DNA from 3 places in the Serratia sp. PL7 genome. Region 2 is predicted to be linked to each of the others. Evidence: riboswitches for the same ligand, from Rfam matches in the RefSeq annotation. Region 2 holds a riboswitch; each other region holds the start of a gene.
The links. Region 2 has a riboswitch for magnesium ahead of N6G83_RS25910 (magnesium transporter). Riboswitches for the same ligand answer to the same signal wherever they lie in the genome.
Positions count from the first base shown of each region.

Region 1: it holds a riboswitch for magnesium, as region 2 does, so the genes downstream of both, mgtS (protein MgtS) here and N6G83_RS25910 (magnesium transporter) in region 2, are expected to answer to the same signal.
Region 3: it holds a riboswitch for magnesium, as region 2 does, so the genes downstream of both, N6G83_RS05355 (magnesium transporter) here and N6G83_RS25910 (magnesium transporter) in region 2, are expected to answer to the same signal.

Region 1 is NZ_CAMFLB010000014.1:39,561-49,273, forward strand. It holds gene N6G83_RS35630 (PTS transporter subunit EIIC) at 1-683, shown strand, start outside; gene N6G83_RS35635 (adenylosuccinate lyase family protein) at 696-2,048, shown strand; gene N6G83_RS35640 (N-acetylglucosamine-6-phosphate deacetylase) at 2,041-3,258, shown strand; gene N6G83_RS35645 (hypothetical protein) at 3,293-4,840, opposite strand; gene N6G83_RS35650 (cation-efflux pump) at 5,013-6,377, opposite strand; gene N6G83_RS35655 (hypothetical protein) at 6,527-6,694, opposite strand; gene mgtS (protein MgtS) at 6,694-6,786, opposite strand; M-box (ykoK) riboswitch at 7,051-7,222, opposite strand; gene gorA (glutathione-disulfide reductase) at 7,461-8,813, opposite strand; gene N6G83_RS35670 (DeoR/GlpR family DNA-binding transcription regulator) at 8,937-9,713, opposite strand, start outside.
Region 2 is NZ_CAMFLB010000006.1:356,715-366,427, forward strand. It holds partial or broken gene N6G83_RS25885 (efflux RND transporter permease subunit) at 1-1,725, opposite strand, end outside; gene N6G83_RS25890 (efflux RND transporter periplasmic adaptor subunit) at 1,722-3,164, opposite strand; gene N6G83_RS25895 (TolC family protein) at 3,161-4,420, opposite strand; gene N6G83_RS25900 (copper-binding protein) at 4,431-4,751, opposite strand; gene N6G83_RS25905 (hypothetical protein) at 4,822-5,250, opposite strand; gene N6G83_RS25910 (magnesium transporter) at 5,442-6,452, opposite strand; M-box (ykoK) riboswitch at 6,512-6,682, opposite strand; gene fabB (beta-ketoacyl-ACP synthase I) at 6,972-8,186, opposite strand; gene mnmC (bifunctional tRNA (5-methylaminomethyl-2-thiouridine)(34)-methyltransferase MnmD/FAD-dependent 5-carboxymethylaminomethyl-2-thiouridine(34) oxidoreductase MnmC) at 8,357-9,713, shown strand, end outside.
Region 3 is NZ_CAMFLB010000001.1:1,124,161-1,133,873, forward strand. It holds gene N6G83_RS05335 (ABC transporter ATP-binding protein) at 1-412, opposite strand, end outside; gene N6G83_RS05340 (ABC transporter permease) at 409-1,992, opposite strand; gene N6G83_RS05345 (iron ABC transporter substrate-binding protein) at 2,026-3,042, opposite strand; gene N6G83_RS05350 (ABC transporter substrate-binding protein) at 3,454-5,073, shown strand; M-box (ykoK) riboswitch at 5,216-5,389, shown strand; gene N6G83_RS05355 (magnesium transporter) at 5,465-6,487, shown strand; gene mgtS (protein MgtS) at 6,620-6,712, shown strand; gene N6G83_RS05365 (hypothetical protein) at 6,820-6,999, shown strand; gene N6G83_RS05370 (cation diffusion facilitator family transporter) at 7,026-8,402, shown strand; gene N6G83_RS05375 (inositol monophosphatase family protein) at 8,345-9,190, opposite strand; gene N6G83_RS05380 (GNAT family N-acetyltransferase) at 9,257-9,697, opposite strand.

The DNA.
Region 1 (9,713 bases), on a different contig from region 2:
TCCGCGTTCCGGCGATCGGCTTGGCGATGTATCACATGGCCTATTTCAAAAACAAGAAATTCGCCAAAGGGATGATCCTGACCGTGGTGCTGACGGCATTCCTCGGCAATATCACCGAGCCGCTCGAGTTCTCCTTCCTGTTTATTGCACCGCAGCTCTTTGTTGTCTACGCGATCTTGTGCGGCCTGCTAACCATTCCTCTGCAAATGTTGGACGTCTCGATTGGCTATATTCGCGGCACGATCTTTGACTTCGGCATCTTCGGCCTGATGTACGAAAACACCCACTGGCCGAACCTGCTGCTGCTGGGCGCGATTAACTTTGTGGTGTTCTATGGTGTGTTCCGCTATGCCATTGGCAAGTTTGATATCAAAACGCCAGGGCGCGAGAAAGAGATGGCGGACAGCGCGCTGCTTAATAACAAAGAGTACGACAAGGTAGCAGAGCTGGTCGTAGAGGGACTGGGCGGCAGGCAGAATATAAAGCGGGTAGAAAACTGTGTGTCACGGCTGCGTATCGACCTTGGCGACCAAAAGCTAATGAACATGGAGTTGCTGAAAGAGGCGGGTTCATTGGGGACCTTTATTCCCTCCAGCAATCATATTCACGTCGTCTTCGGGCCACACGTCGAGTTTGTCCGTAACGCGGTAGACGACAATCTTGCTGGCATCCAGCAACGTTAAGAGGAACACAGCATGCGCGCACTTTATGATTCCAAAAGTAAAACCATCGATCATCAGGGCATGAAGGACCTGTTCACCCACGAGGCCAGAGTACAGTCGTGGCTCGATGTGGAAGGGGCTCTGGCAATGGCGCAGGCTAAGGTCGGTATGATCCCTGTTGCTGCGGCAGAAAATATCGCCGCCAACTGCCAGTTGGAGCGGATCGATCTGGCGGAGATCGACCGTTTGATGCGCCAGATTGGCCACGGGTTTGTGCCGGTGATCAAGGTGTTGGTCAAGGCTTGCGATGCAGAAAGCGGCAAGTACGTGCACTACGGCGTGACGACCCAAAACATTCAACAGACGGCCCATCTGTTGATCGTGCAGAAATTCCACCGTCATCTGATGAAGTTTGTCGATGACACGTTGGTCAATCTGGCTCGCCTGGCAAAGGCACATAAAAATACCCTGATGGCGGGGCGCACCCACGGCAAACATGCCTTGCCTATCACCTATGGTTATAAGGTTTCCGTGTGGATTTATGAGCTGCTGGCAGCGGTGGAACGCATGCAGGAGGCGGAAAAGCGTGTCTTCACCGTGATGATGGGCGGGGCCGTGGGAGCCTTTCACGCCACGGGGGAAGCGGGCAGAACGGTGCAGGATCTGGTCGCCGAACAGCTCGGGATGCATTCGATGCTGGTGCCTTCGCGCAATGCCAGAGTGTTCCGCGCCGAGTACATCAGCAACCTGTGTTTGCTGGCAACCACCCTGCATAAAATTGCTGAAGAGGTCTATCAGACGTCCAGCGAGGAGTTTGGCGAAGTCTCCGAGGCGTTCACCAAAGGCACCGTGGGTAGCAGCACCATGCCGCAGAAGGTCAATCCCAAGCTGGCAAAGGGCATCATTGCCAACGCCCAGAAGCTGTATTCGGTGATGACGGCGGTGCTCTACGTCTGTCCAAGGCCGTTTGAGGCGGACAGCTCGGCTTATTTTATCTTTGATGCCAGCCTACAGGAAAGCATTGAGCTGATGGCCGAGATTATCCTGCGTGCGGAGGAGCTGACGCGCACGCTGGTGATTAACCCTGAGCGGATGCATGAAAACGTGATGCTGACGCACGGGCTGATCAACAGCGAGAAAATCATGATGAAGCTGGTGGATAAGCTGGGTAAGGATCCGGCCCATGAGCTGGTTTACACCATGGCGATGCGTAGCACCCATGAACACCTCGAATACGGTGAAATACTAAGCCAGGATCCGGTCATGGCCGAAAACTTCACGGCGCAGGAGATTGCGGAGCTGCTGGATCCCGGTGCTTATACTGGCCTTTGCGCCGTCTTGGCCGATGAACTGGCAGACAGGGTCTTGGAGAGAAGCCATGGATGACCAGCGCTCCGGAGTTATCAAATCCAACCGGATCGTGTTCCCCGACGGTATCAAGGCCGGTTATCTATTGGTGCAGCAAGGGCAAATCAGCGGGTTTGTCAGCCACTTTTCCGGTAGCTGCATCGACCATAGCGAGCGGATCATCATGCCCGGCTTTGTCGATATCCATGTGCACGGTTGGGGGCGGGGTTCGTTCGGCTACAAGGGCAATAAGGCGTCGCTGAAGTGGATGAGCCACGATTTGATCAAGGCTGGTGTCACTTCTTACCTGCCCACCTCCGGCACGATGCCAAATGATTTCCTTGAGACGTCGTTAATGGAGGCAGCCGACTATATTGCCACGGCAACGCCAGCGAACGGAGCCGAAGCCATCGGTATCCATATGGAAGGCCCCTACATCAATGAAAAACATCTCGGTATGCAGCGAGCCGACTGCCTGCAACGGCCAAGCATTGAGGGATTCGAGCGTTTTAACCATCTGGCGGGCCGTAACATCCGCCTGATGACGTTAGCGCCAGAGCTGGAAGGGGCGTTGGATTTGATTCGCCATCTGCGGGCGCAGGGGATCACCGCGTCGGCAGGGCATACCGATGCCACCTTTGCTGAGGTTACGGCAGCGATAGAGGCGGGATTAAATCACTTCACCCACGCTTATAGCGGGATGCGTGGCTTCCATCACCGTGAGCTCGGGGTGGTTGGTGCGCTGATGTACTATCAGGATACCTATGTGGAAGTTGCGAAACAGAGCGGCATCACCATCAAGCCGGAGGCATTTGACCTGCTTTATCGCCTGAAACGCGATCGGCGCATGGTGCTGATGAGTGACTGTATGGGCTATGTCGATTTCCCGGAAGGCTATGAGTTTCACCATTACCTGCGCAAAGAGACCTTCCGTATCAAACAGGGGCAGTTAGAGATTACCTCAGACGGTGGCGATACGCGCCACGTTTGCCCTTGCGACTATGATGCGGTGCAGCGACTGGAGATGAACTTTCTCGACTCGGTGAAGAATATCGTCGATCGTCTGGATAATGGCCTGGTGTCCGTCGCCAGTATTGCTTGCGAAAACCCGGCGTTTCTGGCGGGTGCGCAGAGCCGGAAAGGGTCACTTTGCCCGGGGAAAGATGCCGATATTCTGGTGCTGAATGAAGGGCTGGAGTTGGTAGAAGTCTACTGCCGAGGACTGCGTCAAACCCAGCTAAACGCTTAGGCACGATGGGCGCTGCATACTGCGCCCCACCTTATCAGATGAAATAATCTGGATATTGCCGTTCCAACAAGGCACGCAGCTGTTGACGATCCAATCCCTCAATCTCCTGAATAAACCCCTGCGCCGGGATCTTCTTCTTCGCCCGGGAAAGCCCGTGCTGGCTGAGCAGCGAGATATCATCGCGGCTGAGATAGAAATTCACCTTGATGTAATCCAACTGATAATACCTCAGATAGCTCGAGATTTTATTGGTAAAGGTGATCAGCAAATCAAACGGGATCCGTTCGAGCGTGTGCAACTCATTGATATTCACGTAGCCGACAATCTCAATATGGAAGTGCGACTTCAACACCTCCTTGAAATAGCCCACCTTACTTTCCGAAGAGTTGGTCACGATAATGACGCGTTTTTTCTCCTCGCTGTGGACTCGGTTTTGCAGCTCGTATTTCTTCAGGATCAACACCAGCGTGGACAGATGCACCGGCGAAAAGGTGGTTTGATAGTGTTGCGCGATGGGCGCGGTAGCCTGGGTGACGCCCTGATAGAGCAGGGCGTGCCGGGTCTGCACCTGATGCAGCTTTTTATCGTCAAAATAGAGATTGAACTTGTTTTGTACGATGGTCGAATAGACGAACTGGTAGATCTCGGCGAAGAAGGGCGAACGGTTGTGGATTTCTGCCCGCAGCAACGGGGTCAGGGTTTCACAAAGGTGGCCAACGAGCGTAATCAGCGTGGGATCATAGATATCGAATGGCCGCCAGGTGTAGGTCAGCGATGAAATCAGCAGATCAAGAAAGCGGTTTTCGTGCTCGCCATCCAGCAACCCAAAGTCAGAGGATTGAATAAAGCTCAGGTTATCGCTGTGGGTGATGAAATGCCCGCGTCGCATGCGGTGTAGCGCAATGCTCATATACACCAGAAAGTATTCTTTGCTGTTATAGCCCAGCGTGATCCGCTGGCTCAGCCGCCGTTGGTACAGTTCGGCGGCGGCGCTGATTTCCTGTTGGCACACCTTTAAGAACTGCGTGGCAATGGAACGGTTAATCGGCTCGTTGGCTTTGTGCGGCACCAGCAGGTGATCTTCGCCGATCTCGATGGTTTTCAGGATCGTCAGGCAAATAGCGATGCGTAGCAGGATCTCGTCACCATCCATCCGCGAACCCTGTTTGGGAATGGCGGTGATGGAGAGATGATTGGCCTGTAAAAATGCCGACAGCGCCTGGTTATCGTTTTTGAGCGTGGTTGGGCTGACGTTAAACTTGCGGTAATACTCGCTTTTGTTTACTACGTCCTGCAGGCAGAGCGCCACGCTGAGATCTTTAATGCGTTCATCGGCGGTGGTGATGTAGCGGTTAAACGGGATCTGTTCCAGAAAGGCGATATATTCCCGGTAGCCGATTGCCGTGACAATCCACTGCCCATCGATATGCAGGTGGTAATCTGGTTCCAGGAACTCGTTGATCTCCTTCATGGAGCGCTTCAGCGTCGACGTGGTTTTACCAAACCTGGAGGTGACATCCTCGATTAACACCGGGCTGTGTTCCTGAATATATTTCAACAATGACAGGTCAAAACTGTTCACCAAGGCATCTCAACGTCTGGTCTGGAGTCGGATAGTTGAGAGTATAGAAAATGGTGGTTTTTGTCTGTGAGCCAGGTGGGATCGATGAATGGCCTTGGTTATAAAAAGGCAAAGCATGGGCTAATTGAATTAGCCCATGCTGCGTTCTGGCAAATCATTCCGCTGTGAGGGATCACAGCGGTTCAACATGCCCAACCACCCGCGATACCATCGGGAATTGCATTCTCAATTGCCGTTCAATATGGTCCACCGCATCGTGCACCGCAGAAATCGACAAGGCCGGAAGGGCCCGACAGTGAAAATTCACAATCACGCCCTGTGGCGTTTCTCGCGCCCGGATATCATGGATGTCTTGCACCAATCCGCTGTTTTGCGCTGAAACCGTCAATGCTTGTTCAATCTTCGCCAGTTCGCCGTGTTCCACATCCTGGCTAGCCAGCCAATCCAGCATCTGGGGCTCCAGGTGGGTTTCGATCTCCGTATTTTCGCCCAACGTCTGGCGTAGAGCCTCCTCCACCTCGCTGGCAATATCATGCGCCTGCTCTACGCTGGCATTGGCCGGAACCAACAGATCCATACCGATGGCCACTCGGTCTGCCAATTGTTGTAGCGAAAGGCTCTGCACCACGGCCCCATGGTTGGCGGCCAGCATGCGAATACGGGTTGCCAGATCTTCATCACTTCTGGCTTGAGGGATGGCAATCACCCTCACTTCCGAGTTGGCGTATTGCTGTTCAAGTTTGGCGGTAACGGTCTGCTTCAACTCCTTGATCCGCTCAAGCGGTAGCGTCCGGCATACCCCGACGCTTACCTCGATAAACAGCGTGGCTCCGCCACTGCGCAGGCGAATATTCTCCGTAGACAACACCGCTGGGAAATCGTTAAGCAGGGTAGCGATATCTTCCCGCGTGCCAGCCGGTGCAGTATCAATCAGGGAATCAAAGGAGCGTTTCCCTAGCTTCAAGGCGGCAGTCAGGATAAAGCAGGCGACGATCAGGGCTGCCAGCGCATCCGCACGGGCAAAACCAAATAGCACAAAAACCATGCCCAACAGCACCACGCCAGAAGACAACATATCGGAGAAGAAATGCAGAGCATCGGCCTCCAGAGCCGCGCTGTTGGTGGCCTTGGCCACGCGGTTTAAGGCCCGGACACGGAAGAAGTCAACCACAATGGACACCAGCAGTACCGCAATCACTACCGGTGCAGCCACAATCTGGTTTGCCTCACCTATCAGGCTGCGCACTGCTTCAAAGATGATCCAACCCCCGGCCGCCAACAAAAGGAGTACCTCAAACAGTGCAGCCAGATTCTCGACTTTGCCATGACCAAAGTGATGGTCATCATCAGCAGGTTTATCGCTGACTCTCACCGCCCACCAGGTGATGCTGGTGGCAATAAAATCGGTAAATGAGTGAATGCCTTCGGATATCAGGCCAATACTGCCGGTAAATATACCTGCGATAAATTTACCTAACGCCAACAATCCGCTGATAATCATCGAGTTTCGGGCGACGGCCTGTTTTTGATTTTGCATAGCACAGCTCATAGTTGAATTAAAAAAATCAGCGTTTGGTTTTTACGGAACATTGCCAGACAAAAGCGACGAGCAGGAAGCTTGCGGTAGCTGTCAGCAATAAACAGGAAAGAAATGCAGTTTGACCGGTGGAATGTAAATAAATCTCATTAATACCTGCCGAGATCATAAAAATAGCGTACAGCAACCCAAGAATAAAAATCATCATCATTATCACGCGCGGTAAATACCGTCAGTTTATTGCGGTTATTCATCCTCCCCGCAATGATTGATGAGGCTACGGGGAGGATGATGCTAGGCGGATCTTTTTCGTTCATTAGTCATCCCATTTGGTGCTCAGATAGGCTGCGATCAGTCCCATTGAGCTGATGAAAAACAAAAACCCCATAAAAAACATCATATTTCCCATAATATTATCCTCGGTTAACTGTAATCGATAACGACCTCTGTGGTTAAAAGTAAGTGTGCAACGTAGTCTCTGGCTTCATTCACCGTCAGGGTATCTGCGGCGGTGAAAAAGTCAGCGTTCAAAGAGTTAGCAATGGCTGGCCCGCCTGTGCTGCTGGCGCGGTAGCGGTCATTGCCGAGGAGTCTGGAAGTCATTGACCCTATTGCTGTTTAAACTTCAACAGTGCATCGCATAGGGGAGTAAACCAAAGAGGGGAGTGCAGAAAGCCTATCTCCGCGTCCAGGTTTTAGCACTATACAACGTATCTGAAAAATTTCAGAAGTTACCTTGGGCTGAACCTTAATCCGATAAAGCCTGTCTTAACCTTGGGCATCTCTCGATGTCGTCAGATCAGTAACCTGTGTTTGTATAGGAGCCTCGCCAAACGAGATACTGCATATAACTACGCGGTGATTATAGGCGTGCAGGGAGCGATAGTGCTCGAAAATCGGCACCTCGTTGAGGTGATATTTAAGAAGTTATATTTAAACGAACGAATTATCTTAATGAACGTTAATTTTGCAGTGATATAAACACTAAGGCGGGGATATTCATTTGCCTAAATCAGCATTTATAAGCTGAATAAAAGCAAAAACCGACCTTTTACAGTCGGTTTTACAGTTAGGAATGCACCATTACCGCATAGTCACGAACTCTTCCGCGGCGGTTGGGTGGATCGCCACGGTGTTGTCGAAGTCTTTCTTGGTCGCGCCCATCTTGATTGCCACGGCAAAGCCCTGCAGGATTTCATCCATGCCAAAGCCAATCCCGTGCAGGCCAACGATCTTCTCTTCTTCACCCACGCATACCAGCTTCATGCGGCACGGCTGGCGATGCTGAGTCACGGCGCTGTACATGGCGGTGAAGGAGGATTTATAAACCTTCACCTTATCCTCGCCAAACTGCTCTTTCGCCTGCGGTTCGGTCAGGCCAATGGTGCCAATTGGCGGGTGGCTGAACACCACGGTGGCGATGTTGCTATAGTCCAGATGTTCGTCCGGCTTGTTGTTGAACAGGCGCTCGGACAGGCGGCGGCCAGCGGCAACGGCAACCGGGGTCAGCTCAACCGCACCGGTGTTGTCACCTACTGCGTAGATGCCTTTCACGTTGGTGTTCTGGAATTTGTCGACCTCGATGTAACCTTTGGCATTGGTTTTCACGCCGGTGACCGCCAGGTTCAGATTGTCGGTCGCTGGTTCGCGGCCGATGGCCCAGACCAGGCTGTCCACGGTGAACTCTTTGCCGTTTTCCAACGCCAGCGTCAGGCTGCCGTCGGCGTTTTTAACGATGGATTTTGGAATGGATTCGGTGTGCAGGGTTGGCCCTTCGGTGTTCATCACCTCAACCAGGGTTTCTACAATCATCGGATCGAAGGTACGCAGCGGGGCGTGTTTACGCACGAACAGATGCGTTTCCGCTCCCAGCGCGTTCATTACGCCGGCAATTTCTACCGCGATGTAGCCAGCACCCACCACTGCCACGCGTTTTGGCATGGCATCCAGCTCAAAGAAGCCGTCGGAGTCGATGCCGTATTCGGCACCAGGGATCGACGGATGGCTCGGGCGGCCACCGGTAGCGATCAGAATATGGTCTGCGGTGATTTTCTCGCCGTTAACTTCTACGGTATGCGCGTCAATAAAACGGGCAAAACCTTTGATCACGTCGACCTTGTTTTTGCCCAGCACGTTGTCGTAGGAAGTATGAATACGATCGATGTAGGCAGTGCGGTTGGCGATCAGGCGTTTCCAGTCAAAGGCGTTGACGGTGGTATCGAAGCCGTAATCCGGGCCGTACTGGTGGATGGCCTCGGCGATTTGCGCCGCATGCCACATGACTTTTTTCGGGACACAACCCACGTTAACGCAGGTGCCGCCAAGTTCTTTGGCTTCAATCAGTGCGCATTTCTGGCCATACATGGCTGCCCGGTTGATCGATGCGATACCGCCGCTACCGCCGCCAATTGCTAGATAATCGTAATGTTTCGTCATCTGGGTTTTCCATGAGTTGTGTGATTCGAGAAGGGTAAGAGTTTAACGCCTGACTGGGGGTTGTCGCAAAGATTGCGTCGATGGCTGTAATAGGCAGAGGCTTGATCCTCTGCCCGGTTGATTTTACACGATAACCAGTTCGGGTTTTGCCCGATCGAGCGCTTGGCGATCGGCACTGCTGATGCCGGTATCGGTAATGATCATGTCAATCTGGCTCATCGACAGCACCAGGTTGAAACCCCTGCGGCCGAACTTGGTGGAATCGACCACCGCGACCACGCGCTTGGCTGCCTGAGCCATCACGCCGCTGATCGAGTAGCCTTCATTAAAGGTGGTGATGCCGTTGGTGGCATCCAACCCGTCGGCCCCGACGAACATCACGTCACCGGCAATGCCCTGTAGGGAGAGCTCCGCGATGGAGCCGTGCATGGAGCGCGTTTTGTGGCGCAGCGTGCCGCCACACAGCACCAGCGTGATGTCTTTATTGTCGGAAAGCGCAAAGGCGGCGGGCAGGTTATTGGTGATCACCGTGATATTGCCCATCTTCACCAGCTCTTCGGCGATCAGCATGGTGGTGCTGCCGCTGTCGAGGATCACCGTATCGCCGGGGTTGACCATCGCTGCTGCCTTTAAGGCAATGCGCTTTTTCGGGTCTTTAGCCAGCTGGTAGCGTTCCTCCAGGATGACCTCACCGGTGGTTTTCGGCACCTCGGCCTCCTGCTCCAACTGGCTGCCCGGCCTGGCTGCACCGCCGTGGAAGCGGATCAGCAGGCCTTTTTCTTCCAGCAGGCGCAGGTCAGCGCGGATGGTAACCTCAGAAATTCCGAAGGAATTCGAAAGATCGCTAACCAAGATGCTGCCGTTCTGCTGAACCAGGTCGACAATTTTATTTCGTCTTTC
Region 2 (9,713 bases):
GGTCGAAGGCATATACAGCAGATCTCCTTCGTCCAACGGTGGCATAAACTCGCTGCCCAGACGGCTGAGTGGGAATAAGGTCAGCACCAACAGCAGTGCGGAAATCCCCAGGGTGGTTTTAGGCCGTGCCAGCACCGCCGCCAGCAACGGCTGATACATGCGGATCAAGGCGCGATTGATCGGATTGGCATGTTCGTCCGGAATGCGGCCCCGGATAAAATAGCCCATCAGCACCGGCACCAGCGTGATGCCCAACCCCGCCGATACCGCCATCGCATAGGTCTTGGTGAATGCCAGCGGCGCAAACATCCGCCCTTCCTGCGCCTGTAACGAAAACACCGGAATAAACGACAGGGTGATGATCAACAGACTACAGAACAGCGCCGGGCCAACCTCCACCGCCGCCTGCTCTGAGATGTGCCAGTAATCTTTTGAGGTGGGCTGCTGGCCGGGATGGCGTTGCCGCCACTGCTCCAGCACTTTGTGCATGTTTTCGATCATCACAATCGCCGCATCCACCATCGCGCCGATGGCAATGGCGATCCCCCCCAGCGACATGATGTTGGCATTAACGCCCTGGTAATGCATCACCACAAAAGCACCCAGGATCCCCAGCGGCAGAGTCACCATCGCCACCAGTGCCGAACGGAAGTGGGACAGGAATAAAGCGCACACCACCGCGACCACCAGGAACTCTTCCAACAGCTTGAATGACAGCGTATCGATCGCGTTTTCGATCAGTTGCGATCGATCATAAACCGGCACGATCTCCACGCCCGGCGGCAGGGTGTGCTGAAGCTGTTGCAGTTTGGCCTTCAGCGCATTAATGGTTTCCAGCGCATTCTTACCGTAGCGCATGACCACAATACCGCCCGCCACTTCACCTTCACCGTTGAGTTCTGCCACACCACGGCGGATTTCCGGCCCCTCACGTAATTCTGCCACTTGTGACAACAGGATCGGCACACCGTCGCGGGCGGTGATCACCACGTTATTAAAGTCGGCGAGTTTTTTCAGGTAGCCGGAGGTGCGCACCATATACTCAGCCTCCCCCATCTCCAGCAGCGCACCACCGCCTTCCTGGTTGGCATCCTGAATGGCGCTCACCACCTGCTGATGGGTAATATTCAGCGCCCGCATACTTTGCGGATTTAATATCACCTGATATTGCCGCACCATACCGCCAACGCTGGCCACTTCCGCCACGTTAGGCACGGTTTTCAGTTCGAATTTGAGCGTCCAGTCCTGCAAGGCACGCAGATCTGCCAGGCTGTGTTTACCGGTACGATCGACCAGCGCATACTCATAAACCCAGCCAACGCCGGTAGCATCCGGCCCCAGCGCCACTTTGACCTGCGGCGGCAGCGAGGACTGCACCTGGCTGAGTGACTCCAACACCCGCGAACGCGCCCAGTAAGGATCGGTACCATCTTCAAACAGAATGTAGACATAGGCGTCGCCGAACATCGAGAAGCCCCGCACCGTGCTGGCTCCAGGCACCGTCAGCATGGTAGTGGTCAGCGGGTAGGTCACCTGATCTTCGATCACCTGCGGCGCTTTGCCCGGATAGGTCGCCCGGACGATCACCTGCACGTCAGACAGATCGGGCAGCGCATCCAGCGGTGCCTTCTGCAACGCCCATACGCCCCACCCGGCCAGCAGTATCGAAGCCAGTAATACCAACAGGCGATTGCGTATCGACCAGCGGATCACGGAGGCGATCATTGATGGCCTCCTTGCTGCATGATCTGGCTAATGTGCGAGCCATTTTCATCCACGCTAAAGTGGAACATCACCTTGCTGCCGATGCCAATCCCGGCGGGTAAGCCACCCGCAGGCAGGGTGAAATCCATGGTCATCGCGGGCCATTGCAACTCTGCGACCGGATCGTGCGACAGCGTGACGGTATCATTATCCACCGCCTCTACCACGCCCAGCGTCTGATACTGTTTTTCCCCCTCCTGCGCGGCCATCTGTGGCAAGGCGCTGCGCATGCTGGCTTCGGAATCAATCAGGAACTGGCCCGAGGTGACCACCTGTTGCCCAGCTTGCAGACCCTGTTTAATTTCTACCCAACCGTCCTGTGCCAGGCCGGCGACCACGTCAACCGGAGCAAAGTGGCCGTTCCCTTCCGCCACCAGCACCCGGTTACGATCGCCACTGCCGATCAGGGCCTCCTGCGGGATTGCCAGCACTGGCTTGGCCCCGGCGTTTTGCGCCAGTTGCACCTGCAAATACATGCCCGGTTTCAGGCGCTGTTGGGGATTTTTCAGCACGATACGCGCTTTAAAGGTACGGGTAAGCGGATCGACGTTAGGCAGCAGCTCGCTAACCTCCCCGGTAAAGCGTTCACCCGGCCAACTGGCGGAGCTGGCTGCCACTGCATCGCCAACCTGTAACAGCCCGGCCTGCGCCTGCGGGTAATCAATCACCATCCACACCGGATCGAGACTGGCCAGCTCAAACAGGCCCTGCGTCGCGGTGACCTGCATCCCTTCCCGTGCGTCCAGCTTGTTGATAAACCCACTCTCCGGGGCGGTAATGGTAATGCGGGTCTGGGGTTGGCCACTGCGTTCAACCTGGCGAATGATGGCTTCAGGCATAAACTGCAATGCCAGACGCTGGCGGGCGGCAGAGGTCAGTGCGCTATCGCCCAGTTTGCGGATCGCCAGGTATTCCTGCTGTGCAGCACTCCAATCCGGGATCCATAGCTGTGCTAACGCTTGCCCTTTCTTTACCTGCTGCTGGCTGGCACGTACATAGAGTTTATCTATCAGCCCATTGGCCCGGGCGGCAATGACCTGCACGCCGCGTTCATCGGTGGCAACGCTGCCATAGGCATCAAGCTGCAAATTCAATTCACGCAGTTGTGCTGCCGTTGTACGGACGCCCAGATTCTGCTGCTGCCGGGCGCTGATAGTGACACCCCCATCATCCTGCTGCTCATCGGCATAGCGTGGCACCAGTTCCATATCCATAAACGGCGATTTGCCCGGCTTATCAAAACGCTGGCCTGGCACCATCGGATCGTACCAGTACAGCACCTGCCGTTCGGCACCGTCGCTAGCGGGTTGCGCCGCGGTTTTTTCCCCGGCAAACCAGTAACCGCCCATAGCACCGCCCAATAGGGCGGCTAACAGCGTCAGGCTAAAACGCATTTTCATGACTTTGCCTCCTGCACGGTGAGATAACGGATGGCGGCCCACAGCTGAGCCAATTCACGCGCGGCCTTACCGGCGCTAAGGCGGCTGTCGAGCAAGGCTCGGCGCGCCTCCAACACCGAGGAGAGATCGCTTTTGCCACTGCGGTATTGCGCCAGTTGCAGTGCCACACGCTGTTGCTGCAGCGGGATCGCCTGCTGTTGCTGACGCTGCCATTGCGCCTGCGCGGCCTGATACTGCGCCAGCAGGGTATCTAGCTGGGCCTGATGATCGCGGATCAATAACGTCAGTTGGTCGTTGGCCTCCATCGAACGGGAAACGTCAGCGGCATAGTCCTTATCCTGACGTTGGGAGCGGAACAGGGGCAGATCGACGGTAAACATCACACCTGCCATATCCTCATAGCCATCGGCCCGTTTGCCATACGACACCTCTATGCCCACATCCGGAATGGCGGCCACCTCAGACTGCGCCGATCGCGCCTTGGCCACATCGGCCTCACGGCTGGCCTGCACCACCTCTGGATGCTGTTTAATCGCCTGCCGTAACAGGTTGCTCTCGGCGGGCAGGCGCTCGAAGCGTGGCAACGGGCCACCGATCCCCTCCACCTGCTGCCCGGTCAACTGGGTCAATCGCGCCTGGGCGATGGTGACATCACGCTGCGCCTCACTAAGCCGATCCTGCATCGCCAACAGCGTCAAACGAGCATCGATAACGTTAGCGGCGGGCGAACTGCCACTGGCTACTCCGGCATGTTGCGCGGCGATCTGACGCTCACTCTCCTTGAGCAAGGCCGTAGCATCCTTCAGCGTCTGCTGGCTCAACGCCAACTCCAACCAGGCTTGTGCCGTCTGCTGCTGCAAGCGGGCGCGGATCGTCGCACTGCTGGCTTCGGTTTTATTGGCCTCGGCCCGTAGGGTATCCGCCTTACGTTGGCGTTTGGTGCTGCTGACATAATCCTGCATGATGCCAACCCGCTCCATGGTCATCCCCTCACGAGTCAAACGCCGGGCGTTACCGCCTTGTACCGGCACGTTTTCAATGCCGAATTTCAGCTTGGGATCGGGCAATTCCATCGCCGAATCCGCCATGTTTTGCAGCGCGTTCACCTGATGTTGATTGGCCGAAAGCTCGGCGGAATAGCGCTCAGCCGCCGCCAACGATTGCTCCAACGTCAGGCCGGTTGCCTGTGCACTCGCCGTCCAACAGGCGAGCAGCAGCCAGCCCACCCGTAATGGGTGAGAAAGTAGTCTGGACATGGTGCCCCCGTTAGTCTTGGCTGGCGCTGATGGCGGTCAGCTGATAGCCGCCGCCAACCTGACGGAAGCTGAACTCCACCGCAGTCCCGGCAGCCAAGGCAGGCAACGGCGGCTGAGGCTGAAGGAAATTCATGGTCATCGGCGGCCAATTCAAGGCAGGGATGGCAGGATGGGCGAGCGACACTTTCTGCTCACCCCAGGCCTTAACGGTCCCTTTAGAGTGATAGACGGCGGCGTCTTGGCTGGCATGTTGGTGATGTTGCATCTCCGCGGCGGAGACAAATGAAGAGAACATCAGAGAGATGAAAACGGCAGTGATCAGATTACGCATAACGATAGCTCCATAAAATAGACAAAAACAACTCAGGTCGCCGTGCTGGACGGCAAAGCGGTTGGTTTGGCTATTCACGGAAGCGGCAGAAGACGATCTCTGCCGGTGGGCCTGCTATCGGAGGGGTTTGCCAATCGAGGCGTAAGAACTGTGCCTGGGGCTGAGGAGCGGCAACCAACAGCTCGCTGCTGGCAGGTATTACTGCCGCCAGGGCAAGATTACCGTGGTCTTGCTGTGCCGAATCTGGAACGCAGTGCTTTTCACACAGCGGCCCTTCGGCCTGCATCATCTCATTTGCTAGCGGATCGGCGGCCTGCATATGCATCGTATGCTGCGCGGCTGGCGCAACGGTGGTGAGTTGCAGGTCACAGTGATGGCTGGCAATCGCCAGTTGGCTGTTGAGCAGTAGCCAGCAGACGGCCAATAGCCATGCTGCGGCCCGCTTCTTGGCGAAGCGCAACCGATGCATAGATATTGAGATGGACGCCAAAGCCGACATGCAAAAATTCCAGATGAAGAAACTGCGCTGAGTATATCGGCAGAAAACCGCCGCAGGAACGGAATTTACACCCGCTGACAAAGCCACCTCGGAACGATCCTGTAAACTGGAAATGCTTTGATTTCAGTCAACTACACATCTTAAAAATCCCGCTAATCATAGCAAAAAACCGGCTTTCGCCGGTTTACGTATTAATTTAGCCCCAAGGTCCACTGGGCTATTTTGAAGTAGATGATCAAGCCGGTGCCGTCTATCAGCGTGGTGATAAACGGGGCGGAGACTACGGCAGGATCCACACCGAAGCGTTTCAGTGCCATTGGGATCACGGAAGAGACAATCGCGGCCCACAGCGTAATACAAACCAGGGTCAAGCTCACGATGAGCGTAATCTCATAGCCGATCCCCATCATCCAACCACGGAACGCGCCAGCACAGGCCAACGTTAATGCGATCATGACCGAGGTCGTCATTTCCTTGCGTAGCACGCGCCCCACATCGCGCATGCGGACCTCTCCCAAGGCCATGGCCCGCACAATGGTGGAGGTGATTTGCGTACCGCTGTTACCACCTGTCCCCACCAATAGTGGGATAAAGAAGGCCAGGGCAATCGCCGCTTCCAATGACTCTTCAAAATGCTGAATAACCGTACTGGTATAAGCTTCAGCGACGAACAGCAACAGCAGCCACACGCTACGTTTTTTCCACAGCTCGAAGGAGGTCATTTCAAGGTAAGGCTTATCCAACGGCAGGCTTGCCCCTTGCATATGGGCATCCTCGGTGTTTTCATCCTCAATAATCTGCGCTATTTCGCGCTCCGTTAAGCAGCCAACCAAGCGGCCATTATCGACCACCGCCACAATATCTAAATTATTATTGTCCACCAGTTTAGCGATATGTTCACGTTCGTCCGTGGGTTTTACATGGAAGAAGGTGGTTTCCATCATATCCTTGATACGCTCGCCATTATGTTCTTCCTGCAATAAGCGTTTAACAGAAAGTACACCCACCAGTTTAGTGCCATCTTCAATAAAGATTTGTGCGGGAATATCGTCGTTGGAAAGTTGATTAACGAATATTTTCCTGGCTTCGCCAACGTAAAGATCTTGATGCAGAACAAAGACTTTTTTGTTCATATAACGCGCGATGGCGTCGTCTTCAAAGTTGGCATTTTGGTAAAGGTCTTGCAATACAACATGTGACATTCTAGATACTCCCGATTGAAAGATGGAGTCTCATAGAGGCGACAAGACAGGACAGCGAAAGCCGATCCCCACGTCTTGGGTTTAGCACTATACAACGTATCCCCAGAGGGAAGTTACCTTAGCAATGCCTTGATTCGGCTAATGCTTGTTTTACCCTTGGTGGCCTCTCTCGATGCCATTAGAGCGGTAACTTGTGTTCGTATAGGAGCCTCGCCATAACGAGATCGTAAAGCTAGATAAAGCGTGGGCATTATGACTGGTTTGGTTATTCGTATCGGGAAAAGGGGTATTTTGTTGAGGTGTTATTTATTATTCGGGCCAAAAAATAACCGGATTAATTTATTATCCTTTCAGGCCACGGCTAAATTAAACGAAAAACCACCCGCTGTTTAAGTTATCTGCTGTCATTTTTTTGATCTGCGAAACCTTAATTCGTACTGATGTAGGGTATAGCTTTTAAAACGCAAAAAAAATCGGGCACCTATTACGGTGCCCGATTGATAATATGATGCTCTGCGCTTACTTCTGCAGTTTACGCATTACCAGCGTGGCGTTGGTGCCGCCGAAACCGAAGCTGTTGGACATGACCGTGGTCAGCTCACGCTTGGTTGGCTCGGTCACGATGTTCATGCCAGCCGCCTTCTCATCGAGGTTATCGATGTTAATGCTTGGCGCAATGAAGCCGTGCTCGACCATCAGCAGGCTATAAATCGCTTCCTGCACGCCCGCCGCACCCAGTGAGTGGCCGGTCATGGCTTTGGTTGAAGAGATAGCCGGGGTGTTATCGCCAAAGACTTCACGGATCGCGCCCAGTTCTTTCACGTCGCCGACCGGCGTAGAGGTGCCGTGTACGTTCATGTAGTCGATTGGGGTGTCTACGCCCTGCATTGCCATCTTCATGCAACGCACTGCGCCTTCACCCGATGGAGCCACCATGTCGGCACCGTCTGAAGTGGCACCGTAACCGATGATTTCCGCATAGATATGTGCGCCGCGAGCCAGAGCATGCTCCAACTCCTCAACCACGACCATGCCGCCGCCGCCTGCGATAACGAAACCGTCACGCGCTGCATCATAGGTACGGGAAGCTTTTTCTGGCGTGTCGTTATAGCTGGTAGACAGCGCGCCCATGGCGTCGAATTCGCAGGCCATTTCCCAGCACAGCTCTTCACCACCGCCAGCAAAGACGACGTCTTGTTTACCCAGTTGGATCAGCTCAACGGCGTGGCCGATACAGTGTGCTGAAGTTGCGCAGGCAGAGCTGATGGAGTAGTTCACGCCGCGAATTTTGAATGGGGTAGCCAGGCAGGCAGAAACGCCTGATGCCATCGCCTTGGTCACCATGTATGGGCCAACGCCACGCAGGCCTTTGGCGCGCATACCGTCAGAACCCGCCACCTGGTTACGTGGAGAACCACCACCGGAACCGACCACCAGACCGGTGCGATCGTTGGAAACCTGATCGGCTGCCAGGCCGGAATCTTGAATCGCTTGTTCCATGGAGAGATAGGCGTAAACCGACGCGTCGCTCATAAAGCGCATCACTTTACGGTCAATCAGACCGGTAGTGTCGAGTTTAACATCACCCCATACGTGACTACGCATGCCGGAATCTTTCAGCTCCTGAGAGAAGGTGATCCCAGAGCGGCCTTCCTGCAGACTTGCCAGGACCTCCTGCTGGTTGTTACCAATGCTGGAGACGATTCCCAGGCCAGTAATCACTGCACGTTTCATTCAAGTACCTCTTCCACAATTTACATTCGGGATTTTGCATCGCACTTTAGCGTACAGATGTACGCCGAACAAGTCCGATCAGAATAATTTTGCATTATCTTTACCCAGTTTGCACCTCGGGGCTACCCCCGTTAAAATCGCTTTATCCCTTGAATTACGAGCAACCTACCGTGAGCAATGCCCCCATCCAAACCGCAGCGTTAAGCTGGAATGAACAAGGTACACCTGTTTCGAAACAGTTTGATGACGTCTATTTTTCCAACCAGGATGGGCTAGAGGAAACCCGCTACGTCTTTCTGGGGGGCAACCGGTTGCCACAACGCTTCAGCGATCACCCACGCTCACTGTTTTTTGTGGCAGAAACCGGCTTCGGTACCGGCCTGAATTTTCTCACCCTGTGGCAGGCCTTTGCCTATTTTCGGCAGGAGACACCCGCAGCAAGTTTGCGGCGCCTGCATTTTATCAGCTTTGAGAAATACCCGTTGCAGTTGGACGATCTGGCGGCAGCCCATGCCCAATGGCCAGAACTGGCCCCCTTTGCCGATGAACTTCGCGCCCAGTGGCCTTTGCCGCTGCCAGGGTGCCACCGCCTGCTGCTTGCCGAAGGGCAGATCACGCTCGATTTATGGTTCGGTGACGTCAATACCCTGTTGCCACACTTTGACGCCAGCATGAACGATCAAATTGACGCCTGGTTCCTGGATGGTTTTGCGCCGTCCAAAAACCCCGATATGTGGAGCGAACCGCTGTTTGCCACCATGGCGCGTTTTGCCCGCCCAGGCGGCAGCTTTGCCACCTTCACTGCCGCAGGGTTTGTCCGCCGTGGATTGCAGCAGGCCGGGTTTGAGGTCAGCAAATGCAAAGGCTTTGGCCAGAAACGCGAGATGCTCACCGGCCAGCTCCCTGCTGACACCCCGGCAAGCGTCAATCCAAGCCCGTGGTTCCTGCGCCCGGCAGCGGAGAATACCGACGATGTCGCCATTATTGGCGGCGGCGTAGCCAGTGCGCTCACCGCATTGGCCTTATTGCGCCGTGGGGCCAGGGTTACCTTGTATTGCGCCGATGCACAGCCCGCAGAGGGAGCATCCGGCAATCGCCAGGGGGCGCTGTACCCATTGCTGAATGGCCGGGGCGATGCGTTGGAAAACTTCTTCTCCGCCGCCTTCCCCTTTGCCCGCCGCCAGTATGACGCCCTGCTGCAACAGCAGGTTGAGTTCGATCACCAGTGGTGTGGCGTCAGCCAATTGGCCTATGACGAGAAAAGCGCGGGGAAGATCGCCAAGATCCTGGCCGTTGCCTGGCCGCATACTCTGGCACAACAGGCCGATCGCGCTACGCTTAGCGCCCTGTGTGGGATCGATACGGGGTTTGGTGGCATTCACTATTCGCTCGGGGGATGGCTGTGCCCTGCTGACCTGACGCGTGCCGCGATTGCCCTGGCCGAACGGCAGGGATTGGTTTGCCACTATCTGCATACGCTTTCCGATCTGAACCGCAATGATGAGGGTTGGCAGTTGCATTTTGCTG
Region 3 (9,713 bases), on a different contig from region 2:
CGGACAACTCGTGCGGCCACAGCGCGGCCAGGCGGCGATCCAGCGCTACCATTTCCATCAGCGCCTCAATACGGTGCTGTTTCTCGCGTTTGCTGCCTTTAAGGCCAAAACCGATGTTGCCGGCAACGGTAAAGTGCGGGAACAGTGCGCCATCCTGCGGGACGAAGCCGATGCCGCGCAGATGCGCCGGCACCCAGCCGCCGCCGTTGCCCATGGCTTGCCCTTGCAGCAGGATCTGGCCGCCGTCGGGGATTTCAAAGCCGGCGATGATGCGCAGCAGGGTGGTTTTGCCGGAGCCGGAAGGGCCGACGATCGCCGTGCGGCTGCCGGCGGCAACCTGCAGGTCGATGTGTTCCAGCACCCTGATGGCATTGTAAGATTTTCCGATACCGTGCAGTTCGAGCGTGCTCATAGTCCCGCCGTACGTTTAGATTGAGAGTAAAGAAGCCAGGTGAGCGGCAGCGACAGCGCCACCATAATCAGCGCATAAGGCGCGGCGGCGACATAGTCTATCTCGCTGGTCAGCGCCCAAAATCCAGTGGCCAGCGTGCGGGTGCCGTTCGGCGCCAGCAGCAGCGTGGCGGTCAGTTCATTGGCGATCGCCAGAAACACCAGCGCGGCGCCCGCAGCGGCGCCCGGCGCCGCCAGCCGCAGCGTGGTGCTCCACAGCGCCTGCGCCGGCGATTTGCCGAGGCTGCGCGCCACGTTTTCCAATTCCACCGGCGCCTGTGCGATACCGGCGCGCAGATTGATCAGCGCCCGCGGCATAAACATCAGTAGATATGCCAGCAGCAGGGTGATTTCGGTCTGGTAAATCGGCCGGAAGCTGTGAATGGTGATGGTCACCAGCGCCAGCGCCACCACGATACCAGGCAGCGAGCTGGTCACGTAGTTGCAGCCTTCCAGCACCCGATACAGCCGGGCCGGATAGCGTACCGACAGCCAGGCCATCGGAATGGCGCACAGCGTAATCAACAATGCGCCAGCGGCGGACAGCGACAGCGTTTGCCACAGCGCGGGCCACAGCTCGGCGTTACGCCACACCTCGAATCCACCCAGCCAAAGCCAGCGGGCCAGGGTGATGAAAGGCACGCCCAGCGCCAACGCGGTCAGCGCGATCGGCAGCAGCAGCGCCAGTGCGGCGAACGGCGCTGACAGGCGACGCGGCGTTTGGCTGCGGGCGCTGCCGGAACCGACGCGGGCATAGCGCGCGCGGCCGCGGCTTATCGCCTCAAGCAACAGTAACCCCAGGCAGCACAGCACCAACACGCCGGCCAGCATGTTGGCCGCCGGGCCGTTGAAGGTCGACTGGAACTGATCGAAAATCGCGGTGGTAAAGGTATCGAAACGGATCATGGCGTACAGGCCATACTCCGCCAGCAGGTGCAGCGCGATCAGCAACGAACCGCCCCAGACCGCCAGCTTCAGCTGCGGCAGCACCACGCGGAAAAACACCGCCGGCGGCCGGGAACCAAGCGAGGTAGCGACGTCTTCGATACCGGGATCCAGGCGGCGCAGCACGGCGGCGGCCGGCAGGTAGATAAACGGGAAATAAGCGAGCACCGAGATGAAAACGCCGGCGCCCAGGCCGTGCATCGACGGCACCAGGCTGATCCAGGCATAGCTTTGCACGAAGGCCGGCACCGCCAGCGGCGCGGTCGCCAATACCGCCCAGAGACGGCGGCCCGGCAGCGTGGTGCGTTCGGTCAACCAGGCCAGGGCCACGCCCAGCACGGCGCAGATCGGCAGCGTCAACACCACCAACAGCAGGGTGTTCAACAGCAGTTCCGCCACGCGTGGGCGGAAAACCAGTGCTTTGACCGTTTGCCAGCCGGTTTCAAACGCCACGCCGATAACGAATCCCAGCGGCAACAGCGCCAGCAGCGACAGCAGCACGGCGCTGGCCACCACGATCGCCCCTGGCCGCGGGTGACGGGGGACAACAGAATAACGCCGCGCGGTCTGCGCGGCGTGGGTACTCAGGTTTGACATAACGATCAAAAACTCTCGGTTTGCCGGCGGGCCTTACAGCAGGCCGGCCTCGGTCATCAGTTCGACCACTTTTTTACTGTTCAGCTGCGCGGCGTCTACTTTCGGTGCGTCCAGATCTTTCAGCGGCACCAGTTTCGGGTTGGAGGCCGCACCGACGCCGACGGCGTATTCGAAGGCATTGTTGGTGCGCAGGATCTCCTGGCCCTGTTTGCCGGTGATCCACTTGATGAAGGCCTGCGCCTGCTGCTGATGCTTGCTGGAAGCCAGCACGCCGCCGCCGGAGATGCTGACGAATGCGCCCGGATCCTGATGTTTGAAGTAATACAGCTTGATGTTGTTGCTGTTCTCGCCGGTTTTAGCGCCGTCGACGAACGGGTAGTAATGATAGATCACGCCGCTGTCGATCTGGCCGGCATTGACCGCTTTCATCACCGTGCTGTTGCCCTTATAGGCGGTGAAATTGGTTTTCATCGCTTTCAGCCACTCCAGCGTGGCTTTCTCGCCTTTCAGCGCCAGCAGCGCGCTGACGATCGCCTGGAAATCGGCGCCCGATGGTGAAGCGGCCCAGCGGCCTTTCCATTCCGGCTTGGCCAGATCCAGCAGCGACTTCGGCAACTGCGCGTCGGTCAGTTTGGCCGGGTTGTAGACGAACACGGTAGAGCGGGCGGCGATGCCGGTCCAGCGGCCGTGGCTGGGGCGATATTGCGGCTCTACCTGGGCCAACGTCGTGGCGTCCAGCGGGGCGAACAGCTTGGCATTATCCACCAACACCATCGCCGGGGAGTTTTCCGTCAGGAACACGTCGGCAGGCGAGGCGCTGCCTTCCTGCACCAGCTGATTGCCCAGCTCGCTGTCGCCGCCGTTGCGCAGCGTGACTTTGATGCCGGTGTCTTTGGTAAACCCGTCGACCCAGGATTTCACCAGATTTTCATGCTGGGCGTTGTAAATAACGATGCCCTGGTCGGCGGAGGCCGCCTGAGCGCCAAAGGCCAGCATCATCGAGGAGGCGAGCAGGGCGACGGGGCCGAGAGATGAAATACGCAGCTTCATGCAGTTATCCTTTTTAGCGTTCGAATGAAGAAAACGAATATCGCCTGGCAAGCGCAAGCAGGCCGATTTTAGCCAAGAACATCAATAATGATAGTGAAAACGATTCGTATTAAATTATTTTTGACGATCGCTCACAAAATGAATTGCCCTAAGGATACGTTAAGCTTCGGCTGGAATAATCTATATTGATTGCCTGAATTTATGTCACCGCCGATTCACGGCGTTCCCGGCGGCAATGCCGGTCTCCGCGTTTATCCTCGTGTTCTTTATCGTTCCGTCACCAGTACTCCTTTGATAATGAAAGAAATTCAACACCGCTTTTGGTTATGACTCATAGCGATTAATGATTTAATTTATTCCACTGCCTCATTGCATATTGAACGCGATAAAACACTCATCAGGGATATCGACGTGAAATATTCATTCAATAGCAAGAAATTGGCTGGTTTAATCATCCTGGCTTTTAACGCGACGGTCGCACAGGCGGCCGAGGTGCCGGCGGGCGCTAAACTGGCGGCGGCGCAAGAACTGGTGCGCGCCAACGGGTATGAACCGGCGACGCTGGATCCAAACCTGGCCGAGAGCAATGTGGAGTTCTACATCTTCAACGATCTGTTCGAAGGCTTGCTGCGCGTCGGAAAAGACGGCGAAGTGATCCCGGCGCTGGCACAGAAGTGGGAGCACCAGGGCAACGTCTGGACTTTCCATCTGCGGCCGCAGGCCACGTGGTCGAACGGCGATCCGGTCACCGCCGACGATTTCGTCTACAGTTGGCAGCGCCTCACCGATCCGAAAACCGCGTCGCCGTACGGCAGCTATCTGGCTTCGGCCTACGTGCTGAACGCGGCGGCGATCAACGCCGGCAGCAAGCCGCCGAGCGAGCTGGGCGTCAAGGCGCTAGATGCGCACACCCTGCAGGTGACGCTGTCGGAGCCCAACTCCTATCTGCTCAAACAACTGGTGCATTTTCCGGTCTTGCCGGTTAACCGCAAGGTGGTGGAGCAGTACGGCAAAAACTGGACTCAACCGGCGCATTTTGTCGGCAACGGCGCGTTCCGCCTCAGCCAGTGGGTGGTGAACGAAAAGGTGGTGGTGGAACGCAATCCGCAGTATTGGGATAACGCCAACACCGTGCTCAACAAGGTGACGTTCTTGCCGATACAGGGATTCCCGGAAGTGGCGCGTTTTCGCGCCGGCGAGGTGGAATTGGGGTATACCACGCCGCCGGAGCTGTATCAGCAGCTGAAAAAAACGCTCGGTGAGCAACAGCTGGTGACCTATCCGCTGCTCTCCACCAGCTATTTCGCCTTCAACAACCGCCAGGCGCCGTTCAACGACGTGCGGGTGCGTCAGGCGCTGAATCTGGCGCTGGATAAAGAGATCATCGCCGGCAAGGTGCTGGGATATGGCCAGCAGCCGGCCTGGACCTTTACCCCAACGGGGGCGGGCGGCTATCGCCTGCAGCCCGGTGCCGCGGCCGGCTGGACGCCGGAACAACGGCACGCCCAGGCGAAGCAACTGCTGGCGCAGGCCGGTTTCAACGCCGAGCATCCGCTGCGCTTTACCGTGCTGTACAGTAACGACGCCACCATCAAGAAGATCGTCATCGCCGCCGCCGCCATGTGGAAAAAGAACCTCGGGGTAGAGGCCACCTTGCAAAGCCAGGAGCGTAAAGTGACGCTGGATAATATCAACCGCGGGCAGTACGGCGTGGCCTTTACTCGATGGCTGGCGGATTACAACGATCCGTCTACTTTCCTGAACGTGTTCCGTTCCGACAGCAGCGAAAACAGCCCCAAATACCGCAATCCGGAGTACGATCGCATTCTGCATCAGGCGACGGCGGCGCCGACACCGCAGCAGGTGCAGCAGTATTTCCAGCAGGCCGAGGCGGTGCTGGCCGTCGATACGCCGGTCGCGCCGGTGTACTACGAAGCCAACGCCACGCTGGTCAAACCTTACGTGAAGGGGATCGACTTTACCCGTCAGGGCGCACTATACGATAAAAACGTCTACATTCTCGCGCACTGAGAAATAAAAAAACGGCTGATTTATATCAGCCGTTTTTATAGATTCACATTTAATAAAATTATCCTAAATACTCCATAAACGACGGGCAATCTTTTCTTCCCGCCGGATAAAACAACGCCTATACTGCGCCGGTAGTTTATATGCAGTATCTCGTTTGGCGAGGCTCCTATACAAACACAGGTTACTGATCTGACGACATCGAGAGATGCCCAAGGTTAAGACAGGCTTTATCGGATTAAGGTTCAGCCCAAAGTAACTTCCGAGCAACAATTCGGATACGTTGTATAGTGCTAAAACCTGGACGCGGAGATAGGCAGTCTGCACTCCCTCTGTGGTTACGCCCCTATGCGATTCGCTGTTGAAGTTCACAACAGAAATAGGGACTGACAAAATGATCAAGTCACATCAATACTCTTCTTCTCCGGCGCTGCGCGCGACTGAAACTCTCGATGAAACTTCAGTTGCCGGTTATATGAACGCCGATTTTATTACCGTTCCCGCGACGATGACGGTCACGCATGCCCGGGAATATTTACTTTCGCAGCTAAAAACGGACGAAATTCCCACCCGGGTCTTTATTACCGCGGACGACTATCATTTGCGCGGCACGCTGTCGGTGAAAAAACTGCTGCAGTGCGACGATGAGGATAAAGCGGTCGGCGTAATGATGGATTACAGCTATTTCCAGGTTTCACCCGACGACGATCGCAACGACGTGGCGCATCTGCTCGGCAAAGGCGGTTTGGACGTGGTGCCGGTCGTGGCGAACAACACGCTGGTCGGCGTGCTGGGCGAGCGCGAGATCGCTCGGCTGGTCGAAGATGAAAACACCGAAGACGCGCAGCGTCAGGGCGCGAGCCTGCCGCTGGACAAGCCTTATCTGGAGACCAGCCCGTGGGCGCTGTGGCGCAAACGCTCGGTGTGGCTGCTGATGTTGTTCGTGGCCGAAGCTTACACCGGCAACGTGCTGAAAGCGTTTGAAGATCAGCTCGAAGCGGCGATTGCGCTGGCGTTCTTCATCCCGTTGCTGATCGGCACCGGCGGCAACAGCGGCACCCAGATCACCTCGACGCTGGTGCGTGCTATGGCGCTGGGCGAGGTCAGCCTGCGCAATCTGGGCGCGGTGATCCGCAAAGAGGTCACGACCTCGCTGCTGATCGCCGTCACCATCGGTCTGGCGGCCTGGGTGCGCGCCTGGATCATGGGCGTCGGCATGGAGGTGACGCTGGTGGTCAGCCTGTCGCTGGTGGCGATCACCGTATGGAGCGCCATTGTTTCGTCGATCATCCCGATGCTGCTGAAACGGCTCGGTATCGATCCAGCGGTGGTGTCGGCGCCGTTTATCGCCACCTTTATCGACGGCACCGGCCTGATTATTTATTTCAAAATCGCCCAGCACGTCCTGGGAATTTAAACGGGTCCCGCGCTTGAAAGCGCGGGAATGTTGCCAAAAAGAGGAGGACGTTAAAAAACCATGGATACCGACCAACCCCGATATTTAACGCAAGGGGCTTTTATCGATAACATTTAACCTGAGGACAAAATAATGGGAAACATGACTATTTTTATGGGATTCCTGGCAATGATCAGCTCGCTGGGCCTGTTGGCGGCCTATATGAGCACCAAATGGGATGATTGATGAACGCTAAAGATCCGCCTAGATGCATCCTCCCCGTAACCGCTATTTATTATGGGGAGGATTTAGTGGCGCGCTGAACGCGCGGCCTGATACGGGAGTTGATAATAATGACGATTCTTATTTTGGGATTGCTCTACGCCATTTTAATGATCTCGGTGGGCGTTAATGAGATTTATTTTTATTCCACCGGAAAATCCAATTTTCTTACTAGCCTCATGCTGACATTCTCTGGCAGTATGCTGCTGATCGCCTTTGTCTGGCAATTATCCGCTAAAGTAAAAAAATAAATCACCGTCTGAATGTGAGCAGCATCATGCAGAATGAAAAACAGGCCGTGGCCAGAAACTCGATGATTGCCAGCGGGGTGCTGGCCACGGGCAAATTCGTCGCCGGCATTTTTACCGGCAGTATTGGCCTGATATCCGAAGGGATCCACTCTTTCACCGATTTTATCGCCACCAGCATCACCTGGCTGGCGGTGCGCATCAGCGATAAACCCGCCGATGACGATCACCACTTCGGCCACGGCAAAGTGGAAAACCTGGCGGCGCTGTTCGAAGTGCTGTTGTTGCTGGGCGCCGCCGGTTGGATTGTCTATGAGGCGGGCAGCAGCCTGCTCGGGCAACCGCATGAGATCGTCGCGGCGCCGGTGGTGATCGCGGTGTTGCTGATCTCCATCTGCGTCGATTTCTTCCGCGTGCGGGCGCTCAACCGCGTCGCCAAAGCCACCGACAGCGCGGCGCTGGAGGCGGATGCGCTGCATTTCTTCTCCGACATGCTTTCATCCGGCGTGGTGCTGCTGGGCATGGTGTTTGTGCTGCTAGGCTTTGGCCGTGCGGACGCCATCGCCGCGCTGATCGTCGCCGGTTTTATCTTTGTCGCCGCAATCAAGCTCGGTAAACGCTCCTTCGACTCGTTGATGGATACTGCGCCCGCCGGAGCCACCGAAGCGATTCGCGCCACGCTGGACAGCTTTCCGGCGGTGCTGGCCTGCGACAGCGTGCGCATTCGCAACGCCGGCGCCGTAATGTTTGTCGAGATCACGGTGGCGGTGTGCCGCACCTTGCCGCTGGAGCGCATCGATACGTTGAAGCGAGAAATCATCGAACGGCTGCGGGAGCAGTACGCCAGGGCGGAATTCACCGTCATCGCGGTGCCGCAGACCCGCAGCGACGAAGACATGGCGACGCGCATTCGGGCGATTGCCGCCAACCACGGCGCGCAGGTGCAGAATGTGACCTTGCAGCAGTTGCCGACGCGTATGGCGATCGGCATGGATTTGGCGGTGCCGGCCCACGTCAGCGTGGCGCAGGCGCATGACATCGCCACGGAAATAGAAGGGATCCTGCGCCAGGCGATCGGCGAAGACACTGAAATAGAGACGCACCTGGAGCCGCAGACGCCGCACTGGCTGACCAGCGAGGATGTCGATGCGGTGGAGCTGGCCGCTATTCGCCGTATCCTGCAATCGGCGCTGGAGCAGGGGGAGAATGTGCAAGACGTACACAACATCCGTGCGCGCAAGACCGACGGCGGCATCATCGTCAACTTCCACTGCCGCGTGTCGCCGGCGGTAACCATCGCCGCCGCGCACGATGCGGTCGATCGGGTCGAGCGGCGGCTGCGCGCGCTTTATCCGGCCATCACGCGCGCGATAGGGCACGTCGAGCCGATCAAGCCCGGCATTTGAATCAGCTCGGCCAACTGCGGATAGAGCACCGCGTTGGCCAGCAGCAGCGGGTTGCCGCGCCGCAGCCCGTTGTTGTGCATAAAGTCATTCGCCACGCCGCCGGCTTCGCGCGTCAGCACCAGTCCAGGCAGACTGTCCCAGGCATTCATGTGCGGTTCGTAATAGCCCAGCAGCCGTCCGGCGGCCACCTGGGCGGTCATCAACGCGCCGGAGCCGCTGCGCACAAACATTCCTCCCGCCTGCAGCAGGCGACAGAGAAAGCCGCTGAATTCCGCCGCCGAGGCGCGTGGTGATATCCCGACGCCCATCACGCCATCCGCAACGCTGCGCCCGGCATGCACGCCTATCGGTTCCCCGTTGAGGAAGGCGCCGCCGCCGCGGCAGGCGCGGAACATCTCGCGGTGGTTGGGATCGTAGACCACACCGATCGTCGGCTCGCCGTCGATCACCACGCCTATCGCGATACACCAGGTATGCAATCCGTTCAGGAAGCAGGCGGTGCCATCGATAGGATCGACGACCCAAACGCAGGCGGCGTGCTCGCCGCTGCTGCCGCTCTCTTCGCCGAGAAAGCCATCCTGGGGAAACCGGCGATTGATCATGCGGCGGATCAGCGCTTCGACGCGGCGGTCGGCTTCGCTGACCACGTCCTGCAGCCCCTGTTTAAAGTCGACCGCCAGGCTTTGCCGCCGTTGATAAAAACTGAAAGCGAGATCGGCGGCGGCGCGGGCGATCTCACGCGCGAAGCGGTAGCGCGCCTCGATGTCCCGTGGGGAAAGTGAAGTCATGGCAGGCTCGATAGCAAAGAACGAATCGATTTACTCTGCCATAAAAGGATGAAAGTAATGTGTCGCTCAGGGCGGCGGGGATGAAAAGCGCAGCTGCATCATGGCATCGGGGGCCGAAAGTGGTTGAGTCATGGTCCCGGCCGGTATTACCGAGCGCCAAAACGCCAGCCCGCGCGGATTATCCTGGCTGACCGACAGCGACCAACCGCCGGGATGCTGCGCGAACAAGGAATGAGCGGCCCGTTGTCCCAGCCCGTTGCGTCGCCATTCGGGTTTGATGTAGAACTCCGCCATTTCGACGGTGGCGCTATCCAGACGCCTGACCAACGCGAAACCGGCGGTTTGCCGATCGCTCAACATCAAATAAGGGTAGCGGCCGACCTCGCGCCAGTAGAGCGGCAGATAGGGGTAATCTCCATCGGCGCCCAACTCGCGAAGGCAATCGGACAGCATGGCCGCCAGCAGTGGCCGCTGCGCGAGTGAGGCTTGCTCAAGGGAAAATGCCATGTCGCACTCCATCAAA